2 regions of the Undibacterium sp. Di26W genome follow, and region 1 is predicted to be linked to the other one. Evidence: predicted binding sites of a transcription regulator. Region 1 holds the regulator's gene; the other holds the start of a gene.
The links. The regulator HrcA, encoded in region 1, represses chaperone genes, less so after heat shock. The targets are predictions, from matches to a motif close to TTAGCACTCNNNNNNNNNGAGTGCTAA.
Positions count from the first base shown of each region.

Region 2: the regulator HrcA is predicted to act here: its motif matches at 3,089-3,115, upstream of groES (co-chaperone GroES).

Region 1 is NZ_JBMPOR010000003.1:206,566-214,641, forward strand. Features, by position in the region: gene hemH (ferrochelatase) at 1-962, opposite strand, end outside; gene recN (DNA repair protein RecN) at 977-2,623, opposite strand; gene ACO0LM_RS05280 (NAD kinase) at 2,766-3,659, opposite strand; gene ACO0LM_RS05285 (HAD family hydrolase) at 3,735-4,421, shown strand; gene hrcA (heat-inducible transcriptional repressor HrcA) at 4,575-5,594, shown strand; gene ACO0LM_RS05295 (response regulator) at 5,719-6,102, shown strand; gene fur (ferric iron uptake transcriptional regulator) at 6,221-6,649, opposite strand; gene ACO0LM_RS05305 (outer membrane protein assembly factor BamE) at 6,725-7,294, shown strand; gene dapB (4-hydroxy-tetrahydrodipicolinate reductase) at 7,301-8,076, shown strand, end outside.
Region 2 is NZ_JBMPOR010000020.1:33,560-41,635, reverse strand. Features, by position in the region: gene ACO0LM_RS20605 (OPT family oligopeptide transporter) at 1-710, opposite strand, end outside; gene ACO0LM_RS20600 (hypothetical protein) at 709-906, shown strand; gene groL (chaperonin GroEL) at 1,041-2,693, opposite strand; gene groES (co-chaperone GroES) at 2,735-3,025, opposite strand; gene ACO0LM_RS20585 (ABC transporter substrate-binding protein) at 3,549-4,592, shown strand; gene ACO0LM_RS20580 (diguanylate cyclase) at 4,602-5,909, shown strand; gene argP (HTH-type transcriptional regulator ArgP) at 5,895-6,797, opposite strand; gene ACO0LM_RS20570 (LysE/ArgO family amino acid transporter) at 7,062-7,667, shown strand; gene ACO0LM_RS20565 (hypothetical protein) at 7,757-8,076, shown strand, end outside.

The sequences.
Region 1 (8,076 bases):
GGCGATTCATTCAGGCAGGGGATGTAGTTGAATTCCTTGCCACCGGCCCGCAGGAAATCGGTCTTTACTTCCATGGCGATTTCTTCCAGGGTTTCCAGGCAGTCGGCGATAAAGCCGGGGCAGATAACATCGATGCGTTTGACACCGTCTTTTGCCAATTTTTGTACCGTCGGTGCAGTATAGGGTTGCAACCACTCGGCACGACCCAGGCGCGACTGGAAAGTGACAATATAATCGTCCTTGCCCAAGCCCAGTTTGTCAGCCAGCAGGCGGGCGGTTTTATAGCATTCGCAATGATAGGCGTCGCCCCGCAGTAAAAAAGCTTTCGGCAAGCCGTGAAAACTCATGACCAGTTTCTGAGGCCGGCCATGGCTTTGCCAGTGCTCCATGACAGATACTTTCAATGCCTGAATATAGCCGTCATGATCATGATAGTTCTTGATGAAGCGCAGCTCAGGCATGTTCCTGACTTGTTGATAATGCTGGACCACCGCATCAAAATTTGATGCGGTGGTGGTGCCAGAATATTGCGGATAGGCGGGCAAAATCAATATGCGCTCGCAACCTTCTTTTTTGAGTTTTTGCAAGACCTCAGGGATGGATGGCGAACCGTAGCGCATGGCATAGGCAACTTGAACTTCGTGTCCGCGTTCACCCAGGTAACCCTTCAGCAGGGCGGCCTGTTTTTCTGTATGAATTTTCAGTGGTGAACCATCTTTGGTCCAGATGGAGGCGTATTTTTTTGCAGACTGGCCAGAACGAAATGGCAGGATGATGCCGTGCAAGATCAGCCACCAGATTGGGCGCGGCACTTCCACTACACGCCGGTCCCATAAAAATTGTTTCAGGTAAGGGCGCACTGCCGATGCCGTAGGGGCTTCCGGTGTGCCCAGGTTGATCAGTACGACGGCAGTTTTAGCTATCTTGCCGTGGGAATATTCGGGTTCTTTGAGGAAGCGCATGATGTTGTATCTTCTTAAGATGCCAGTAATTCTCTGGCGTGTTTGCGCGTGGTTGCTGTGATTTCTATGCCGCCCAGCATGCGGGCGATTTCTTCGACACGTTGTTTGTTATCCAGTGCTTCAATCTGTGATGTGGTCTTGCCTTTGTGGCTGGCCTTGCTGACCTGGAAGTGCTGATTGGCCTGGCTGGCGACTTGTGGCAAATGGGTGACGCACAGAACTTGCCGGTCTTGCCCCAGTCGTTTCAACAAACGCCCGACCACTTCGGCCACACCACCGCCGATGCCGCTATCGACTTCATCGAAAATAAGGGTAGGGGTGGCAGTGGCACCGGAAGTGATGACCGAGATAGCTAGCGAGATACGTGCCAACTCACCACCGGATGCCACTTTGGCCAGTGGGCGCGCCTGTACACCGGCATGGCCGGCTACCAGGAATTCGATTTGTTCCAGCCCATAGGTGGCCGGTTCGGAAGCATGCAGGGCAATGGAAAAACTGCCGCCGCCCATGCTCAGGTCTTGCATCGCGGCGGTGACTGCCGACCCCAGTTCTTTCGCCACTTTGGTGCGTGCCTTGCTGAGCTTTTGTGCCACCTGCAGATAACTTAAACGGGATTTTTCTTCTTGCGCTTTCAGGGCATCCATATCGCTGGCATTGGATAGCTGCTGCAACTGTGCCGATAAAATGGCAAATTCTTCATGCAGTTTTTCTGGTGCGACGTGGAAGCGACGTGCCGTAGTGTGAATTGCTTCGACGCGGCTTTCGACTTTGCGCAGGCGCGCCGGGTCCAGCTCGGTGCGGCTCAGGTAATCATTCAGGGCATAGGTGGTTTCCTGCAGGTTGATGCAGGCAGAATCCAGTGCCTCGATGACAGGTTTGAGGGCAGCGTCATAGTCCAGCAGCTTTTGCAACTTGTGCTGGACTGCCGTCAGTTGTGACAGTACAGGATGGTCCGATTCGGAAATCAGGGTGCTGGCTTCCTGCGCCCCTTCCAGCAAGCTGGCAGCGTGCGCCAGACGGCTATGTTCCTGGGTGATGTCTTCCCACTCACCGGGCTTGATCTGCAATTTGTCGAGTTCACCGACTTGCCATTCCAGCCTTTCGCGTTCTTGCAAGACATTCTTGGCATTGGTTTCAAATTCCTCACGCTGCTTGCTCAGATTGCGCCAGGCCTTGTAGCGCAGGCCGACTTCGCGTACCTGTTCTTCCAGTCCGCCCTGCATGTCGAGCAGGGAACGCTGGGCCTCGGTTTTCAGCAAGGATTGATGGGCATGCTGGCCATGGATATCCACCAGCAAATCACCGATCTCGCGCAACTGGCTGGCGGTGGCGGTGATACCGTTGATCCAGGCTTTCGAGCGTCCGGCATTGTCTATCGTACGGCGCAGTATCAGTTGCTGGTCGGGGTCGCTGAAATCATTCGCTTCCAGCCAGTCTGCCAGGTTGGCATTGATGGCAAATTCGGCGCTGACATCGGCTTTGGCAGCCGATTCGCGCACCATGCTGGCATCACCCCGGCCACCCAGTGCCAGGGTCAGGGCATCAATCAGGATGGATTTACCGGCTCCGGTTTCACCGGTCAGTACGCTGAAGCCGGATGAGAATTCGAGTTCCAGTGTGTCGACAATGACAAAGTCACGAATGGCAAGCGTGCGCAGCATAATGAACAGACGTAATGGTATGAAATGGATGTGGGTAAGGATGTATGTAGTACAGCGGCCAAACAGTGCCAGCCGCTATTTTAGCAATACCCGCTATATAGGTGTTTCAGTTGAGGTTTCAGTGAATGGTTCAGTAGATGGTTCAATTAAGTGCACCTTCGACCGAGGGATATTCGTTCCAGTGCAGTTTTTCGCGCAGGGTATTGTAATAATTCCAGCCATGTGGATGCAGGAAGGTCACCGTATGGGCAGAGCGGTTCACGATTATCCTGTCCTGATACAGCAGGCTGGCAAAGTTCTGCATGTCAAAGTTAAGGCTGATGTCGCGTCCGGCCACGATCTCGATCACGATTTCACTACTGTCCGGCAAGACGATCGGGCGGTTGGACAAGGCATGTGGTGCAATCGGCACCATGGCAATGCCAGACAGACTGGGGTGTAGCAAAGGGCCGCCTGCCGACAGGGCATAGGCGGTGGAACCGGTAGGGGTAGAAACGATCAGGCCGTCAGAACGCTGGTTGTACATGAAATGACCATCGACTTCGACCCGCAGTTCCACCATGCCGGAACCGGCACCGCGTGATACCACGATATCATTGAAGGCGACACCGCTGAAAATCTGGTCACCGTCACGTACCACGATGGCCTGCAGCAGACTACGGCGTTCGGATGCATATTTGCCGTCCAGTATGTCGGTAATCGCCGGTATCATGCGATCAAGTGCTATATCGGTAATAAAGCCCAGCCGGCCCTGGTTGACGCCTATCAGCGGTACGTTATAGGGAGCCAGTTGACGCGCGATGCCCAGCATGGTGCCATCCCCGCCGATGACGATGGCGGCATCGGCAGATTTGCCGATCTCAGGAACAGTCATGGTGCTGAACTGCACCAGTTGCGGGTATTGCGCTGTTTCTGCCTCGATAACGACGTGATGCCCTGCGTGCTCCAGGAAGTTTGCCAGTTCCGTCATGGAATCCGCGATACCGGCAGCATTATATTTCCCAACAAGTGCAATGGTTTTGGCCTGGACTGTCATAAACAAGGGGGAGGTGACATGATGCCTCAGATTAGACCATAATTAAGCCAGGAATGAATGAATTGAGTGCACTTTATGACATTAAAAGCTGTTTTGCTGGATCTGGATGATACCTTGTGGCCGGTGGTGCCGGTGATACGCCGTGCCGAGGCGGTGTTGCAGCAATGGATGCATGAACACGTACCCGTGGTCGCCCAAAATTACAGTGTGGAAAAATTGCGTGAACGCAGGAATAGTCTGGTATCGGCCGACCCGCGTTTCCAATATGATTTGTGGGCGCTGCGCCATACCTTGCTCCGTGAGGTATTCCAGGAGCATGGCGTAGCGGTGGAAAAAGCCGATCATGCCATGGCCGTATTCGCCGATGCCAGGAACAAGGTGGATTTGTACGAAGACGTCAGGTCAGGCTTGCTGGCGCTGGAAAAAAAGATAGTGCTGGGGACGGTCTCGAATGGTTTTGCCGATTTGTCGGCCATTGGTATTGCCGGGCATTTCAAGGTATCGATTGCGGCGTACCGTTTTGGCTGTGCCAAGCCCGACCCGCGCATTTTCCTGGCGGCTTGCGACGCGCTGGAGTTGGCACCCTCTGAAGTTTTGTATGTAGGTGACGATTTGTTGCTGGATGTGCAAGGTGCACAACAAGCTGGCCTGAAAGGTGGCTGGATGAATCGCAAGGGGTTGAAAATTGAGGATGAACGCCATATGCATATCAGGCCCGATGCAGAATTTGCTACCCTGTATGATCTGGTACAGTGGATATGAAACTTTTAGGACTTACGCAAAACCGCCCCAGCTGCGTTGTAGCTCCTAGTCGTACTATTCGTACTGTCTTCGTCGCTACGCCTTGCTGGGACAATTTTGCGTAAGTCCTAACTTTCTATGTTCATTGCTGGCATGAACGCATAAAATGAAGCTATGCAACTCGATATTCGCGCACAAACCTTATTAAAAGCACTGGTCGAACGGTATATCGCCGATGGCCAGCCTGTGGGCTCCCGCGCCCTGTCGAAAATTTCTGGCCTGGAATTGTCGCCTGCGACCATACGCAATGTCATGGCTGACCTCGAAGAGATGGGTTTTGTTGCCAGTCCGCACACATCAGCCGGGCGTATACCCACGCCGCGCGGGTATAGGGTGTTTGTGGATAAATTGCTTACCGTGCAAGAGATCAATGAAGTCGGCCTGGAGTCGCGTCTACAGGCAGGCATGTTGTCGCAACCGCCACAAAAATTGATCGCCAACGCCGCACAGATTTTGTCTTCGCTGTCGCAGTTTGCCGGCGTCGTCATGACACCGCGTACCGAATCGATATTCCAGCAAGTTGAATTTCTGCGCTTGTCGGAAAAACGTATTCTGCTGGTCGTGGTGTCGCCTACCGGTGATGTGCACAACCGTCTGTTGCTGACCGACGTAGACTATAACCAGGGACAACTGGTGCATGCGGCCAATTACCTGAACCAGAATTTTGGCGGTTTAAGTTTTTCCGATGCGCGTACCCGCATCAACAGCGAATTACGGCAACTGCAAAATGACATGACCCGGTTGATGCAGGCTGCGGTGGAAGCAGGCAGCAACGCCATGGATGAGCAAAATGACGAGGTTGTCATTTCAGGTGAGCGCAATTTACTGAATGTGCAGGACCTGTCTTCCAACATGAGTTCCCTGCGTAAATTGTTTGACATGTTCGAGCAAAAAAGCAGTTTGATGCAATTGCTGGATGTGTCCAGCAAGGCGACCGGTGTGCAGATCTTTATCGGTGGTGAATCGCAGCTGGTTCCCATGGAAGAAATGAGCATAGTGACCGCACCCTATGAAGTTAACGGTAAGATAGTTGGTACACTGGGAGTCATAGGTCCGACCCGCATGGCCTATGAAAGAGTGATACCGATCGTGGATATTACCGCAAAGTTATTGTCGAATGCGCTGAGCCAGTAGCCGGTGAATTAATCGATATAGTTGACGTCATGCGCCTTGCTGAAACAGGTTTGGCGAGCAACCATGTCCAGTCATCTGGGTCGTGCAAGCAATTCTCTTACACTTGTGACTGATAATTATTGATATGGACAATAAAAACGTAACAATACTATTGGTGGACGATAACGACGTCACCAGGGAAGTGTTGAGGGTCATCTTGCGCAGCGAGGGCTATGATGTCGTGGGTGAGGCAGCCGATGGCAGCACCGGGCTGGAAATGGCAGTCAAGCTCAAACCGCAACTGATCATGCTGGACGTGGTCATGCCCAAGATTAGTGGTATCGAGATTTTGCCGCGTCTGAAAGAACTGGTTCCCAATGCCAGTGTACTGATGGTCACCGCCAACAAGGATCAGGCGACCATTGCAGAAGCCATCAAGTCGGGCATTCATGGCTATATTTTCAAGCCATTCAATGCCCAAAAAGTGATAGACACGGTTGCGGCTGTCGTTGCCAAAATCAGCAAGTAAGGCCAGACCGCCAGAAGACTCAGGCAGGCTTGCCTGAGTTCTATTTGACTGCCTGCTTGTGTGTTGATATGTGTAGAGTTATATGCAGAGATTTGTCCGCAGGATGGATGAACGGTTTTTAAGTCTTGTGTTCGCAGTTGGTTTTTGTGCAGTTACCGTAAATGGCCAGCGCATGTTCGGCAATTTTAAAGCCACGGTCCAGCGCTACCTTTTGCTGGCGTTGCTCGATTTCTTCATCAAAAAATTCTTCCACCCTGCCACAATCGAGGCAGACCAGATGGTCATGGTGTGAACCCTCGTTCAGCTCGAAAATAGCCTTGCCGGTTTCGAAGTGATTGCGATTGAGCAGGCCAGCCTGTTCGAATTGCGTCAAAACACGATACACTGTTGCTAAACCGACATCCATATTTTCATTCAGCAGGATCTTATACACGTCTTCTGCTGTCAGATGGCGAACCCGGCTGTTCTGGAAAATTTCCAGTATCTTCAGTCGTGGAAGGGTAGCTTTCAGGCCGCTGGCCTTCAGGTTTGGAGTGCTGTTTGTCATGTTTTCGATCAAAAATTTGCTATCTGCTTTATGATATCGGGTTTTAGGGCTTGTTGCTCAATAATGAGGTTACCTATGCGTTTGTTGTTTTCAGCTTCAAAACGGACCACACTGGGCCGTGCCGCAGGTCTGGCACTGATTGCCTGCCTGACTGCATGTTCGTCAGCTTTGCCTTTCTTGTCCAGTGCAGACAAAACTGCGGTGTATGCCACTCCGACAAATACTGGTGACACCAGCGGAGCCCAGGTGGTCGCTCCTACCGGTTTTGCTAAATTGCTCAGCTATATCTCGCCTTACCGCGTACCTATCCAGCAAGGTAACTTCGTATCACAGGAAATGATTTCCCAATTGAAAGAAGGCATGACCCGTGAGCAAGTGCGTTTTTTGCTGGGTACGGCTTTGCTGACTGACATGTTCCACGAAGACCGCTGGGATTATCCCTTCCGTTTGACCAAGGGCAATGGCGAACAAATCTCCAGCCGCGTATCAGTGTATTTCAAAAATAACACTGTTGCCAAGTTTGAAGGCGGTAACCTGCCGACTGAAAAAGATTATCTGGCCCGTATTACCGAATCCGCCCTGGGTGTGAATCGCGTACAGTCTGTCATCGATACTGATGGTCCGGCCAAGAAAAAAGAGAAATAAGACACTATGACAGCCTTGAAAATTGCCGTAGCGGGTGCTTCTGGCCGTATGGGGAAGATGTTGGTTGAGGCAATCAGCGCTGCGGATGACCTGGTGCTGGCCGGGGCGCTGGATGTGCCTGGTTCGCCGGCACTGGGTACGGACGCCGGCCTCAGCCTGGGCAAGCCGACAGGGGTGTTGATCGAGTCGGATCTGGCCAAGGGTTTGGCAGATGCCGCTTACCTGATCGACTTCACCCGCCCCGAAGGTACGCTCAAGCACCTTGCGTATTGTGCTGCGCATGGCATCAAGATGATCATAGGTACCACCGGTTTTGACGAAGCAGGCAAGGCAGCCATTGCTGCCGCCGCGCAAAAGACTGCCATCATGTTTGCGCCAAATATGAGTGTGGGCGTGAATGTCACGATGAAGTTGCTGGAAATGGCCGCCAAAAGTTTTTCTCATGGTTATGATATTGAGATCATTGAGGCACATCACCGTCATAAAGTGGATGCGCCATCAGGCACGGCACTGAAAATGGGTGAAGTGATTGCTGACACACTGGGGCGCGATCTGAATGAAGTCGGGGTATTTTCCCGCGAAGGCGTGACCGGCGAGCGTGATCCATCTTCCATCGGTTTTGCCACTATCCGTGGTGGCGATATCGTCGGTGATCATACAGTCCTGTTTGCCGGCATCGGTGAACGCGTTGAAATAACCCATAAGTCATCCAGTCGCGTCACCTATGCGCATGGCAGTTTGCGTGCAGCCCGTTTTCTGCAGGATAAATCCACTGGCCTGTT
Region 2 (8,076 bases), on a different contig from region 1:
TCGATGCGTTCCTGGAAATGCCAGGCTTCGGTCATGCTGGTCCATTTATCCATGCGCAGGATTTTGAACTGGATCAGCTTCATCCAGCCATCGCTGGTGAGCATCTGGTATATCGCTGTCCACATGGCGGTAAAGGCCATCAGGCGTGCCTTGTACATGCCGCTGGCAGCTTCGCCGGTGTACACGGCATCCAACACCACGCCGCAGGCACGGCCTTCGGGGAAGGGCAGTTGGTCTTCATTGATGAAGCGACGCTTCATCGGGAAGGCAACCAGTACACCCAGGATGGAGCAGACGCTCATCCACACCACCAGGTGCCACCAGGTGACCACGGTACCGCTGATCAGCATATAGGCGGACAGCACGGTATTGAGCGGCATGGTCATGTAACCGGCCGCAGTGGCGATGGATTGCGTGCAGTTGTTTTCAAGGATGGTGAAATCCTTGGCGATACCCAGGTTGGCGAGTATCTTGAAAATCGCAAAGGCCAGAATGACGGATGTCAGGCCGACACCGATGGTGATACCGGTTTTGGCACCAATATATAAAGCGGTGGCCGACAAGATGCCACCCAGCAGAAAACCGGTGAATGCCGAGCGTATGGTTAGTTGTGCCATATCGCCACGGTAAATATTGGTGAACCACCACTCGTCCTTTTGGGCGCGAGTCCAGGTCCGGATCTGCTCGTCGCTTAATTGTTGCAGCGCCATGTTGTCTCCAAAACGGGTTGTCGGAATTGATATGCTTGAATATCAGCCGCTGGCAAGTGCTGCTTATTCACAAGATCATTGCAAATTTGAAACACTGGCTCTTCAATATGAAAATTTTCTTTCAGGTGCGGCAGTATCCAAGCCGCAGATGTTTTCTGTCAAGCGCCGAAAGAAAAAGTTTGTTGAATTGTTTTGAAGGGGGAAATTTGTTTGCCATTCAATCTACATCGTGGCGCTGGATAGGTAGATCAAAACTAATAACAAAAAGCCCCGCAACTTTCGTTGCGGGGCTTTTGAGCAATGCGACTCTGTGTGAGCAGCTAGCAGCTATTACATCATGCCGCCCATACCACCCATACCGCCCATGCCACCCATATCACCACCCATGCCGCCGCCTGCTTTGTCGTCAGGCAATTCAGCAACCAGTGCATCGGTAGTCAGGATCAGGCCGGCAACAGATGCTGCATTTTGCAATGCAGAGCGTGTTACTTTGGCTGGGTCCAGGATACCCATTTCTATCATGTCACCGTAGGTGTCATTGGCAGCGTTGAAGCCGTAGTTGCCTTTGCCATTGATGATGGCGTTCACAACAACGCTAGGTTCGCCACCGGCGTTAGCTACGATTTCACGCAAAGGTGCTTCGATTGCTTTCAGAACCAGTTTGATACCGGCTTCTTGATCCGCATTGTCACCTTTGATGTCGCCAGCAGCTTGACGTGCGCGCAGCAGGGCAACGCCACCGCCAGGAACAACGCCTTCTTCAACAGCAGCGCGAGTTGCATGCAGAGCATCTTCAACGCGGGCTTTTTTCTCTTTCATTTCAACTTCAGTTGCAGCACCAACCTTGATTACAGCAACGCCGCCTGCCAGTTTGGCAACGCGTTCTTGCAGTTTTTCACGGTCGTAGTCAGAAGTTGCTTCTTCGATTTGCGCGCGGATTTGTTTAACGCGTGCTTCGATACCAACAGCCTGGCCAGCGCCATCGATCACGGTCGTGTTTTCTTTACCGATTTCGATACGTTTAGCTTGGCCCAGATCAGCCAGCGTTGCTTTTTCCAGAGTCAGGCCAACTTCTTCAGCAATCACTTGACCACCGGTCAGGATAGCGATGTCTTCCAGCATGGCTTTGCGACGGTCGCCGAAGCCTGGTGCTTTAACAGCAGCAGTTTTCAGGATGCCACGGATGTTGTTGACAACCAGAGTTGCCAGCGCTTCGCCGTCTACATCTTCAGCGATGATCAGCAGTGGGCGACCGGATTTTGCAACTTGTTCCAGTATTGGCAGCAAGTCACGGATGTTCGAGATTTTTTTGTCGAACAACAGGACGAACGGGTTTTCCAGGATAACGGATTGTTTTTCTGGATTGTTGATGAAGTAGGGTGACAGATAGCCACGGTCAAACTGCATACCTTCAACGATGTCGAGTTCGTTGTCCAGGGATTTGCCGTCTTCAACAGTAATCACGCCTTCTTTGCCGACTTTGTCCATTGCTTTGGCAATGATGTCGCCGATGTTGGCATCAGAATTGGCAGAGATGGAACCAACTTGAGCGATTTCTTTGTTGGTTGTTGTTGGCTTGGACAGTGTTTTGATTTCAGCAACGATGGCTGTAACCGCTTTGTCGATACCGCGTTTCAAGTCAGTTGGGTTGAAGCCAGCTGCTACATATTTGAAACCTTCGCGAACGATGGCTTGTGCCAGAACAGTCGCAGTGGTTGTACCGTCACCAGCGTTGTCAGAAGTGCGGGAAGCCACTTCTTTCACCAGTTGTGCACCCATGTTTTCCAGCCTGTCTTTCAGTTCGATTTCTTTAGCAACCGAGACACCGTCTTTAGTTACTGTAGGTGCGCCGAAAGAGCGTTCCAGAACCACGTTACGGCCTTTAGGGCCCAGGGTGACTTTAACTGCGTTGGCCAGGATGTTGACACCATTGACGATTTTCGCACGGGCGTCATCACCAAAAATTACTTGTTTAGCTGCCATATTAATTCTCCGAATTCTTTAATTGATATCGTGGATGCCGATTACTTCTGTACGACCGCGAAGATATCTTCTTCACGCATCACCAGAACTTCGTTGCCGTCAACTTTGACAGCCTGACCAGAATATTTACCGAACAAAACGCGGTCGCCAACTTTAACGTCCAGGGCGCGCACAGTACCGTTGTCCAGCAATTTGCCAGGACCAACAGCCAGTACTTCACCTTGATCTGGCTTTTCAGCAGCAGCGTCAGGCAGAACGATACCGGATGCGGTTTTTGTTTCTTGATCCAGGCGTTTCACGATCAGGCGATCGTGCAGGGGACGAAGGTTCATACAAGCTCCTTTAAATTTGCGAGTAATTACTATTGGAATTCAATTAAGCTGGGGAGAGACTTGTTAGCACTCTCTCCCAACGAGTGCTAAGTATATGGGCGAGCTCCATGCTTTTCAAGACAGGAAAATGGACTAAATTAAAATTTCCTTAGAAATCATGCATTTATGATGTCAAAACCATGACTTTAGTTGCATTAAAGATAATTAATTTAATTCCATTATTGAAAATATTGCCACATGTGAAATGTGAGTTTTTGTAATACTGGTGCTTTTGTTGCAGTAAATCATCGAAAATACTGCCTATAAATTAAGCGAAATGTTTAGGCTACCGGTGCATGTGGCGGGCAAATCGCCTGGATAACTAAAACCGGTGCACATGCTTGATGCCTGTGGGGCAAATGAGCAGTGCGGCTGAATAAGCCTGGCAGACCGGGTGCGCGGAGGCAGTGAGATGTGGTGGTTACGGTTTTGTGCAGCGTTCTGCTGTGTCGTTGGGATGGGGTTGCCTGCTTCAGCATTGGCTATGTCGGTCACTTTCCTGAACCCCGGAAAATCAGATGAAATCTATTGGGTCACTGCGGCCAACAGTATGACTGCAGCCGCCGGTAGCCTGGGCATCAAGCTGGAAGTCTTGTATGCCGAGCGTGATCACCTTAAACCTTTGGAATTTGCAAGGCAGATTGCGGCCCGTCCGGCTGCAACACGTCCCGATTATGTGGTGCTGACGAATGATTATGGCATGGGGCCAGAAGTAGTGCGTATACTGGATGCAGCCAGTATCAAGACTTTCTTTGCCTATAGTGGTATTACCAAGCCGAGCGAACGGGACATAGTTGGACACCCGCGCCAGATCCATAAACACTGGTTAGGTAGCCTGGAACCTATGGCCGAAGAGGCCGGGTATGTTACCGCAGGCAAACTGATAGAACGCGGGCGTGCTGAAAAATGGATGGCCGCTGACGGCAAGTTGCATTTGCTGGCAATTGCCGGTGACCGTTCCACCACTACTTCATATAAACGTACTGAGGGCATGCGCCGGGCGGTGGCAGAAGCCAAAGATGTGGTGCTGGATCAGGTGGTGTATGGTGAATGGAGCAGGGTCAAGGCGCAGGAGCAAAGTGTGTGGCTGTACCAGCGTTATCCGCAGACGCGGCTGGTCTGGACGGGCAGCGACCTGATGGCATTTGGTGCGATGGAAAGCTGGCGTGCGCGTGGCGGCAAGCCGGGGTATGACGCCAGTTTCAGCGCCATCAATACCTCATCCGAGGCACTGGCGGCAGTGGAATCAGGGTCGCTGACAGCCTTGTCCGGCGGCCACTTCATTGCCGGGGCTTTTAGTCTGGTGATGTTGTATGACTATCATCATGGCAAGGATTTTATCAAGGAAGGACTGGAACTGGAACGTTCCATGTTTATTTTATTTACGCCAGAAGAGGCGCGCCGTTTCGAGGGCATGTTTGGCGACATGAATTTCTCACGTGTTGATTTCAAAAAATTCAGCAAGGTCTTAAACCCTGCGGTGAAAAAATATAACTTCAGTTTTCGCCAGTTATTGGAAAATAAGTAGCACATTCAAATGAACATCACACCCTTACAATCCATCGCCAGCTTGTTGATACGCCGTGTCTTCAAGTGGGTGATTTTGTGCGTGGTGGCGATCAGCGGCTTGCAGGCCTGGCTGAATTATCGGGCGATAGAACACAATTTCAACATGACGGTGAATGATGTCGCGCATGCGCATCTACCTTTGCTGTCAGTTGCCATCTGGGATATTGAGCCACAGACCATACAAAAACAGATCAAGCTGATACTCAAAAATACCTCGATCGCGTATGTGGTGATACGCGCCAATACCGGTCAGGAATTTATCGGTGGTGATGCCAGTCGCACGCCAAATGGCGAGCATATTATGTTTGATATTCCGTCACCTATGGACGCTGCAAAACCGGTTGGCACCGCCGAGTTTGTGGTTGACAGAAGCATGCTGAAAAATGAGCTGTGGCGCAGCCTGATTATCGTGGTACTGGGTGTGCTGGTGTTGTCGATTTTTATTTTTTTGGCGGTCGCTGCGATTTTACGGCGCGACCTGGAACGCCCCATGCGTCAACTGGCTGATTTCGTCAAAAACCTGCAGGCGAATAAAATTTCCACCAGGTTGGAATTAGAGCTTGAACCTGGCCATGTGTACAACGAAATTGATCTGGTCGTGGATGGCTTCCATACCATGCAGAGCAGCATAGAAAAGCACATCGCCAACCAGGATGCGCTGGTATCAGAGCGCACCAGGCAACTGGAAACTGCCATACAGACGCTGAAGCAATTATCCATCACCGATGGCCTGACAGGGTGTTATAACCGTCTGCTGTTCAATGAACGCATGCCGGCTGAAATACAAAGGGCAGTGCGTTATGGCCGTGATTTGTGTGTGGTGTTTTGCGACATTGATTTTTTCAAGAATGTGAATGACCAGTATGGCCATGCGGTCGGCGACAAGGTTCTGGTGAGCTTTGCGCAAAGTCTTGAAAAGGAATTGCGGGCCGAGGTGGACTGGGTAGTCCGTTATGGTGGCGAAGAATTCATGATCATATTGCCAGAAACCGGGTTGAAAGCCGCTATCGACGCCGCCACCCGCATTCGCGAACAGGTAGAACTGATGGTGATCAGCTTGGCCGATGGCTACAGCCTGCACATCACAGCCAGTTTTGGGGTGGCCGAACTGCGCGCGGGGGATACCGTTGAAACCCTGGTTCACCGTGCTGATCAATGGCTGTATTTTTCCAAATCACATGGGCGCAATCAGGTCCAGCCCAGGGATGGCAGGGATGACCGGGATGATCAGGGCATCGTTCCAGAAATCAATCCTGCTACCCTAAGCGAGCTGTAACAGTACGGTTCTTGCCTGCCGTATCAACAGTTCAGACATGCGCGTCAACCTGGGTGTCTGCACCTTCCAGCTGTGCCAGTACAGATTGACATCGACCGGATGTTCCGCCATCAGCCGGACCAGATTTTCCTGCCCCGGCAGGGTACGCAGCAGTATCTCCGGAATGACACCCCAGGCCAGCCCTAACAGAATGCCACGGTTGTATGGTGTGGTGGCAGGTAAAAAATGGGTGGGGCAGGCATTTTCTTGCAGGCCGAAATGTTCCAGCAATATTTGTGACTGCAATTTGTCTTTGCGATTGAAGGTCAGCACCGGTGCATGGCGCATGGCTTCACGCGTCATCCCATGTGGAAACCAGCGTTCACAATACGCCTGGCTGGCAACCGGCAGATAGCGCATGATGCCCAGTGGCGTCGCCTGGCAACCACGCATGGCTTGCGCTTCGGCAGAGATACAGCCGAGTACCATGCCGCTTTCCAGCAGATCGTGGGTATGGTCCTGATCATCGATCAGCACTTCGAGCAGGATGTTTTCTGCGATCAAAAATTCTGACATGGCAGGCAGAAACCAGCTGTCCAGGCTATCTGCATTGACGGCAATCGCAATGCTGATGGCAGCGCTTTGCTGCCCGGCGAATTCTGTTTGCAAATCCTGTTCGAGCTCGGCCACCCGGCGCAAGTGTTGCACCAGCCTTTGTCCGGCATGGGTGGCACGGCAGGGGCGGCTGCGCACCAACAAGGTGTTCCCCAATTCCATTTCCAATGCCTTGATGCGCTGGGAAATGGCCGAACTGGTCAGGTTCAGGGCTTGCGCCGCCTGTTCCAGACTGCCGTGGTCAATCACGCTGAGGAAGGCTTCGCATTGGCGGCTGTCGAGTCGGGGTTGCATTGGCTGTACTTTATTTACGGATTTTGGTGATTTTGACTAAAGACCTCTCAACACAGAGGCACAGAGGCACAGAGGTAAAGAGAAGGAAATCATTGTATTTGATGCCAATGCGTTAATTTTATTCAAGGAGTTTCAAATCAAGTTTTTAATTGAAGTTAAGAAATTTTAATGAATTCGTAAATATTTTAAATTTGCTTCATTTTAATGCCTTTCTTGCCCAAAATTCCAGCATGGAACAAACATGGAACAAACTGGAGCGAGAAAATGTTGACTTTTATACTCAAGGGCATGGGCATGAGTGCCGGGCTGATCATGGCAATTGGTTCACAAAATGCGCATGTCTTGCGCATGGGGCTGCGTCGTCAGCATGTGGGCTTGACGGTGATGATTTGTATTGCCTGTGAAATAGTGCTGATACTGGCAGGTGTGGCGGGCATAGGTGGCATGATCAATAGCCAGCCCTTCTTGCTGGCGCTGGCGCGCTGGGGTGGGGCGGCGTTTCTGGTCTGGTATGGCGTGCGTTCCCTGCGCGCAGCATTCCGTCAGCAAAGCCTGGTGACTGCAACTGGCGATATAAGTTTGACTGCAGGCAAGGCAGCCCTGGCTGTGTTGGGGGCGACCTTGCTCAATCCGCATACCTATCTGGATACGGTGGTCTTGCTGGGTGCCATCGGTGGGCAGCAGCCAGGTGATGGCAAATACTGGTTTGCCCTGGGCGCGGTCCTGAATGCCACGCTCTGGTTCGCTGCCCTGGGCTTTGGCGCACGCTTGCTGGCCCCGCTGTTTGCCCGTCCCCTTGCCTGGCAGGTGATGGATACCTTGATTGGTGTCATCATGCTCTTGCTGGCAGCGAATCTGGCGCTGGCCTGATGCTGTTTGGTGTCAGCTTGGGGTCAACTTGGTGTTCAACTTTGTAGGGCCCATTTGTTGAACACGCAGATTTGTGATAACTTCCGTGCATGAAATCCACCTGGCGTTATTTGATTGCATGCATGTTGCTGGTCTTGCTGCCCCTGCAAGGGTTTGCGGTCGCCAGCAGGATGGCGTGCGCCATGGATATGCCGGTCAGCCAGGCCCTGGCCAGCACCAGCACGGCTGACAATGAACATTGCCAGCCTCAGATAGCCAAACAGGCAGATGCCAAATCTGTCCATGACGGCGTTGGCAAGACCACCTCGGCCCACGGCAATTGCAAATCGTCTGCACCTTGTTGCATGGGCATTGCCCTGATGCCTGCTGCGCAGGGCATGGTTTTTACTCCCTTTCATAGCGATGCACA